DNA from 3 places in the Shinella agrisoli genome. Region 2 is predicted to be linked to each of the others. Evidence: riboswitches for the same ligand, from Rfam matches in the RefSeq annotation. Region 2 holds a riboswitch; each other region holds the start of a gene.
What was found. A riboswitch is a leader RNA that binds a small molecule or an ion and turns the genes downstream of it on or off. The one in region 2 is predicted to bind cobalamin.

Region 1 (2,254 bases), on a different contig from region 2:
AAAACCCAGCGAGAGGCCGAGCACGATCCAGAAGAACAGCGTCGTGGCGAGCGCGGCGACGGCGAACTCCGCGCCGAGGACGGCCGGCACGTTGCTGGAGATGTCGCCCGGCTGCGGCGCGCCATAGACCTGCGGCGCGGCGATGAGCACGATGCCGATGATCTTGGCGACGATACCCTGCTTCAGGAACAGGAGGTAGAGGCCGGCGGCCGAGAGGATGACGGTCGCGACCCACCAGACCTGGCGATCGCCGAGGTCCGCGGCCGGGAAGCCCGGAAGCTCCGGCGGCAGGCCGATGGCCGGCAGCATGTGCACGGCGAGCCAGCCGGCCGCTCCCCAGAGCGCGCCGTTCGCGACGGTGATCGGATAGCCGGAGACGAGGCTGAAGCCCGCGAGCAGGAGGCCGAAGCCGGCACCGGTCACGAGGTTTGCGAGCAGCGTGCCGGAGAAGCGGCTCATGCCGAACATGATGCCGCCCTCCTCGTGCTCCTCGCCGTCATGGGCGTGGGCGAGGGAAACGGGCGAGAGATGGGCGGCAACGTCCAGAAGCGCCGCGCCGAGCGAGGAATGGTCCTGCGTCTGGGCCGCGCCCTCGGTGGCGGGCGTGCCGCCTTCGCCTGCCGGCGCGGCCTCCTCGCCGCCCTCGAATTCCTCGGCATGAAGGATGAGCGGCACGACCCGCGCCTCCTGGGCGGCCGTCATGAGCACGCCGGAGAACAGCCCGGCCACCAGTGCGGCCAGGAGATAACGAACGATCATCTCAAGAACTCCTCAGTGGCAGGGAAAGCCGTAGGAGTGACGCGTGTCGTGCGCCGTGTCGTGCAGCACGGCCGAATTCGCAAGGCCCGCGCCGAAGACCAGAAAGGCGCCGATGACGAGCGCGACGATGCCGGCGATGAGGCGGTCGTTCGCGGAAAGGGAAATGGAAGACGTGGTGGAAACAGCCATGACAACCTCCGTGCAGGCGTTGGGGAAGCCCCTCCCCGGGTCGGGCGACATGCCCTCATTGGCTGGCAGGTTTCCTGGCTCGCGGCGTCCGGCGCAAAGCGCCTGCGGGTCCGCCCTCGCCTTCCCGGACCCGGCATCACAAAAGGCGGACGATTCGTAGAGATAGAGGCGTCCAACCCCGGTTTATCGTGATGCTGCCCAGTGGCTTTTCCGGCTGGTTTTCGAGGCGCGGTCCCCGGAGCGCCATTGCCCCGCTTGCGCGCCGCGTCCTCCCAGCGGACGGGCGTCCCTCGCCACTCTACAGTCGCGGGGTCGGCCGTGATTGCAGCGCCCTGGTTGGGTCCGCCGCGTCACATTCCCATTTACTCCCCGATCCGTTTCCGGACCCGGGAACCATCCAATAGTCCGGATGATTATGCTTCCGCCCCCGGGAAGTCAATCGACCGGCAGCGGCACGGCCTGTGCTGAAACCGCCGTCCGGCCGGCGCAGTCTCAGTAGCCGGGAATGATCACCATGCCCCCGCCGCCGTTGTAATAGCCGTCGTCGCGGTAGTACGGACCGTCGTAGTACCCGTCGACCGGGCCTTCCAGCACGTCGTAGTCCCGCTGGTAGCGGCGCTGGCGGTTCTGCCGGGCCTCGGCATATTGCGCGGCCTCGCGCAGCGCACGGAACTGCCGGCGCGAGAGGTAGCCGTCGGCGCGGTAGCCGGACGCACCCTGCCAGGCGGCGATCGCCGAGCGGGTGCGCGGGCCGAAGACGCCGTCGGCGCCGTAGGTGTTGAAGCCGAGCATGCTCAGCCAGCGCTGCGCCTGGACGCGGCTCGACCGGCCGAGATAGGCTTCCCGCGGATCGACCGCCGGCTCCTCCGCCGCCCGGCGTTCGGTCTCGACGGTCGCCGTCGCGGTCTCCTGCCGCGCGGTGCCTGCCAGCGCGGCAAGGCGCTCGCGGGCGTCCGCGACGAAGCGGCCCTTCGGATATTGCGCGATGTAGGCGCGGAACGCATTCTCCGTGCCTTCGAGCACGGCCTTCTGGAACGCCTCCTCCTCGCGCTTGGCCGCATCCGCCTTCCCGGCGGCAAGGTCGTCCTTCTCGCCCTCCTGCGCGTCGCGTCCGGCGGTGGCGGCTGCGCCGGTTTGGGCCCGTTTCTCGGCAGCGGCGGCTTCCGCGGCCCGTTTTTCCGCTTCCTTCGCAAGGCGCGCCGCTTCCGCAGCCTTGGCCTCGGCATCCGCTGCCGCCTTGGCGGCCTCGGCCTTCAGCCGCTCCACCTCGGCGGCCTTCTCTTCCGCAAGCTTGCGCGCAGCGGCG
Region 2 (2,254 bases):
GCGGAAACGAACCGATCGTCGTCGTCGGGAACAGCGGCAGCCGGACCGCATCCGCCTGGAGCGTGCGGCGCTGCTCGAAGGGGCTCGCGCGCGTCTTCATCCCGTCATCGATGCCGGCGATCCGGCCCTGCACGAGCGGATCGGTCACCTTCGGCGAAGACGCACGGGCGGCAACGGCTTTCGAGGCGTCGTTCAACGCCTCCCGCACGGCCTCCTTCCCCTGCGCAAGCCCCTTGCCGAGGGTCGAAAGCTCGCCGAGCTTCTGGGTGGCGAAAGCGAGCCAGCCCTTGAGGTCGCCGTCGAGCGCCGTTTCGAGCGCGAGGTCGATCGGCACATGGAGGAGCGAGCACGAGGCCGCGACCTCGACGGCATCGGCTCCACGCGCGGAAACCAAGGGCGCCAGCCGGTCGACGATGGCGGCAAGGTCGGCGCGCCAGATGTTGCGCCCGTCGATGACGCCGAGCGAAAGCACCTGGCCGGCCCGCACGGCCGCGGCGACCGCATCGAGCTGTTCCGGCGCGCGCACGAGGTCGACATGGAGGCCGGCGACCGGAAGGGCGGCGGCAGCCGCGAGATTGTCATCGAGGGCGCCGAAATAGGTCGTCAGCATCAGCTTCAGGCCCGGAACGGCGGCGGCAAGGCGCTCATAGGCCATCTTGAAGGCGTGGCGCTCACCCTCCGTCAGATCCAGGGCGAGGACCGGTTCGTCGACCTGCACCCAGTCCGCGCCGGCGGCGCCCAGCCTGCCGAACAGCTCTTCGTAGACCGGAAGCAGCTTCGCCAGCAGGTCGAGCGGCTTGAACGTGGCGGGACGGGCCTTGGCGAGCTTGAGGAAGGTGACCGGGCCGAGCACGACCGGACGTGTATGGATGCCGAGCGCCTTGGCTTCCAGGAAGTGATCGACCGGCTTGTGCGAGGTGAGCCTGAAGGCCTGGTCCTCGGAGACTTCCGGAACCATGTAGTGATAGTTCGTGTCGAACCATTTCGTCATTTCGAGCGCCGGGACGCCGTGGCCGTGATGCGCATGGCCGCAATCGGCATGCCCATCGCCCTGGCTGCCGCGGGCCATGGCGAAATAGAGGGACAGCGGCACGTTCCCGCCGTTCCAGCCGTAGACGGCGGGGATGGCGCCGACCATCACGGCCGTATCGAGCACGTGATCGTAGAAGGAGAAGTCGCTGGAGGGAATCCGCGTGATCCCCAGGTCGCGCTGGAGCGCCCAGTTTTCGGCGCGCAGCCTTTTCGCCGTTTCGAGGAGGTCGTCTTCCGTGACCTTTCCGGACCAGTAGCCTTCGAGGGCGAACTTGAGCTCGCGGTGGCGACCGATGCGCGGGAAGCCGAGGGAGGCGACCGGCAGAGTTTGATGTGACATTGTCATACCCCATTGGTTCGTGGGGGCATGGGTAAGCGGACGCGTGCGAATGCCGCCGCTATCGGGCAGCCGCAGCAACCACCGGGACACCCCGCCCGTGGACGTTATGTTGTCTTGGCAGGTCTCCTGGCTCGCGGGTCGTCGCCCTGTCCGTCTTCCCAAGGCTTTGCCTCAGTGACATCGGTGGACAGCGGCTCGCCGCTTACAGTTGCGGGGGCAGCCCCGGCATTGCCGACGGATCGACGCACCGGATTCCCTCTTAGCCCCGAAGACGGCGAAGTCGCCCCGGGGAACCATGACGCAGGGATTTCGTCTCAGAACGACGGGAATGTCAAGTCATATAAAGAAATCTTTATATCTTTATTTTCAAGCTCGGCTGATTTCGTCCAGATACCAGCCGATATAGCGCAGCTCGTTGTGCTCCATGGGCGCGATCGGGCCGGGCACGAAATAATGCGACCGCACGCCCCGCGCCGTGTGCTCGATGATCGCCTTGTCTTCCTCGGTCGTGACCTTCCAAAGCCAGGTGAGCCTTGCAATATCGTAGTCCCTGCCCTCCTGCGCCTTGCCGTCGACGAGCCAGGTCAGCTCCATCTCGCAGGTCTCCGCCGTCTTCGGGATGAAGCGGTAGATCATCCCGTGGTCGGGATAGCAGACGAGGAACGTCGTGCCGCCGAGATGGATGGAGGTGACGCCTCCGTCGAAACCGGTGAAGCGCCCCATCAGCGGGGCGACCGCCTTGCCGTCCTGACTGCCGCTCTCGACGCCGTCATAGAGCGCGTAGCGGAAGGCGTGGATCGCCTCGCGGCCCTCGCGCGAGGTCTGCCAGTGGTTGCCGGAGCCGACCTCGATGCCGAGTCCGCAGGTACGCGCTTCCATCGC
Region 3 (2,254 bases), on a different contig from region 2:
GTCGTTGAGGCGCACCAGCTCGTCGGCCACCTCGTTCGCCTTGAAGCGCATCTTGCGCGAGCGCTCGACGCGGCTGGAGATGCGCCGGAGGTTTTCGAGCAACACGAAGCGGACGAAGGACGGCAGCGCCCACAGTTCGCCGATCTTCAGCGCGTCGAGCTTCTGGAAGCCCTGCACGAAGGCGGTGAGGCTCTCCTCCGAGACGCTGCTGTGCGTATGGGCGACATAGAGCCAGGCGAGCGCCAGCGCACGCGGGAGCCGCTCGCCCTCGACCTCGATGGTCGGAAGCTGGCGGAAGAACCGGCGGGGGAAGTCGCGCCGGACCTCCTGGATCGCCTCTTCGACGACGTAGTAGTTATCGAGCAGCCATTCGGCGGCGGGCGTGATCTGCGCGCCCGCCTCCACGTCCTTCGCCGTCGCCTGGTAGACGCGGAAGATCTCCTTCTCGTTCTCCTTGTGCCGGGGGCGGAACTCGAAGGGCTGGAAGCCGGGCAGGGATGCCGTCCTGTCGCGTGCGAGCGCTTCGCCGCGCTCGGCCAGCTCCTCCAGCGTCAGATAGGTGGCGCGGATCGAATCGTTGTAATCGATCTGCTTGGCGTCGGCGTCGCGCGGGGGAGCTGGCGGCGTATTGTGAAGGGGCATGTTTCTGATTCTGGATCCGGCCATGTTGAACCATCCGGCGGCGGCCTTTGCGCCGGATGGTCTTTCGCGGGCAGACTTCATCTTGGTGCCGCGATCAGCCATGACACCGGACGGCGCCCTGGCAGCGCTTCACGGGTGGGCATGGCTCAGGCGACACGCTGGTTGGCATCCTGGCCGCGTGGTGCATGAAAACGGCATTTTTTAGCCGCAAGGACAGAGACTTGCAACATGTCAACGGGACTGGATGGCGCAGCATGGACCCTCATTTGCGGTTTTGGTGAATCGCCCATCCCTCCCCCGGGCGAGCCCGCGCATGATGCGGGTCGAGGCCAAATGCGCGGGGAAAGGAAAAGTTCCCGCGCCTGTGCATGACCGCCGGGGCCATTGACTTGCCCGCATGCCCAAGCCAGTCTGGCCGCCGTCAGGGTCTTCCGAGTCGCGTGCGGCCCGGAGGCTAAGAGGGAAGCCGGTGCGAGGCTCCGAACAGGAGCAGCAAGGCCGGCGCTGCCCCCGCAACTGTGAACGGCGAGCTTCTGTCGCTCGATGCCACTGGCGCGAAAGCGCCGGGAAGGCGGGACGGAAGCGATGACCCGCAAGCCAGGAGACCTGCCCTGACAGCTCGTAACGTCCATGGGCGGGGTGTCCCAAGGGTGCGCTTGCTTCGCCCGTCGGCGAAATCCAGCAGCGTGCGTCCGGCCATCCCCCAATTTTCCGATTGGGGAAGACATGTTTGCATTCACCGAAACCAAGCCTTCCGGCACCGCGGAGCCGGAAGCCGTCTTCATCTCCTGGCTGCTCTGGCAGCCGCGCGGAGCCGACCTTGCCGCCGAAGCGCTCAAGGAGGTGCAGAAGCTGGCACGGTACAAGGGCGCCGATCCGCATATCGCGCGCCTCAGGGCGCTGTTCGCCTCGCTGGCCGGCGCGGACGGGCCGGTACACTAGGCCGCAAGCCATAAAGACATATTGACATAAACATATCTTTATGTGACTTCCGTTGCAGCAAACCGCACCGGAGGGCTTCGCCATGGCCGATTCACACCTGGACACCCTGTTCGGTCCCGAACTGCCGCCGCGCGACGGCCGCGAGATCCTGGCCGCGTTGCAGGCTGCGGCCCGCGAGCGCATCCTCGTGCTCGACGGCGCCATGGGCACGGAAATCCAGACTCTGAAGCTGGTGGAGGAAGATTTCCGCGGCGACCGCTTCGGCGACTGCGCCTGCCACCAGCAGGGCAACAACGACCTCCTGACGCTGACCCAGCCGGCCGCGATCGAGGACATCCACTACCGCTATGCGCTCGCCGGCGCCGACATCCTCGAGACCAACACCTTCTCCTCCACGACGATCGCCCAGGCCGACTACGGCATGGAGGTGATGGTCTACGAGCTCAACCGCGACGGGGCGCGCCTCGCCCGCCGCGCCGGCCTCAGGGCGCAGGAGAAGGACGGCCGCCGCCGCTTCGTCGCCGGCGCGCTCGGGCCGACGAACCGTACCGCCTCGATCTCCCCCGACGTCAACAATCCCGGCTACCGCGCCGTCACCTTCGACGACCTGAGGATCGCCTATGCCGACCAGGTGCGCGGCCTCATCGACGGCGGGGCCGACATCATCCTG

Region 1: linked by a shared signal. The riboswitch ahead of ACIIOY_RS21150 (CbtB domain-containing protein) and the one ahead of metE (5-methyltetrahydropteroyltriglutamate--homocysteine S-methyltransferase) in region 2 are both predicted to bind cobalamin.
Region 3: linked by a shared signal. The riboswitch ahead of ACIIOY_RS23980 (hypothetical protein) and the one ahead of metE (5-methyltetrahydropteroyltriglutamate--homocysteine S-methyltransferase) in region 2 are both predicted to bind cobalamin.

The regions. Positions count from the first base shown of each region.
Region 1 covers NZ_JBJIEP010000022.1:62,500-64,753, reverse strand. The annotation lists gene ACIIOY_RS21155 (CbtA family protein) at 1-759, opposite strand, end outside; gene ACIIOY_RS21150 (CbtB domain-containing protein) at 772-948, opposite strand; cobalamin riboswitch at 996-1,361, opposite strand; gene ACIIOY_RS21145 (peptidoglycan-binding domain-containing protein) at 1,441-2,254, opposite strand, start outside.
Region 2 covers NZ_JBJIEP010000017.1:86,006-88,259, reverse strand. The annotation lists gene metE (5-methyltetrahydropteroyltriglutamate--homocysteine S-methyltransferase) at 1-1,372, opposite strand, end outside; cobalamin riboswitch at 1,472-1,685, opposite strand; gene ACIIOY_RS18285 (aromatic ring-hydroxylating dioxygenase subunit alpha) at 1,739-2,254, opposite strand, start outside.
Region 3 covers NZ_JBJIEP010000031.1:29,451-31,704, forward strand. The annotation lists gene ACIIOY_RS23970 (glycoside hydrolase family 94 protein) at 1-642, opposite strand, end outside; gene ACIIOY_RS23975 (hypothetical protein) at 641-847, shown strand; cobalamin riboswitch at 1,050-1,270, shown strand; gene ACIIOY_RS23980 (hypothetical protein) at 1,369-1,584, shown strand; gene metH (methionine synthase) at 1,667-2,254, shown strand, end outside.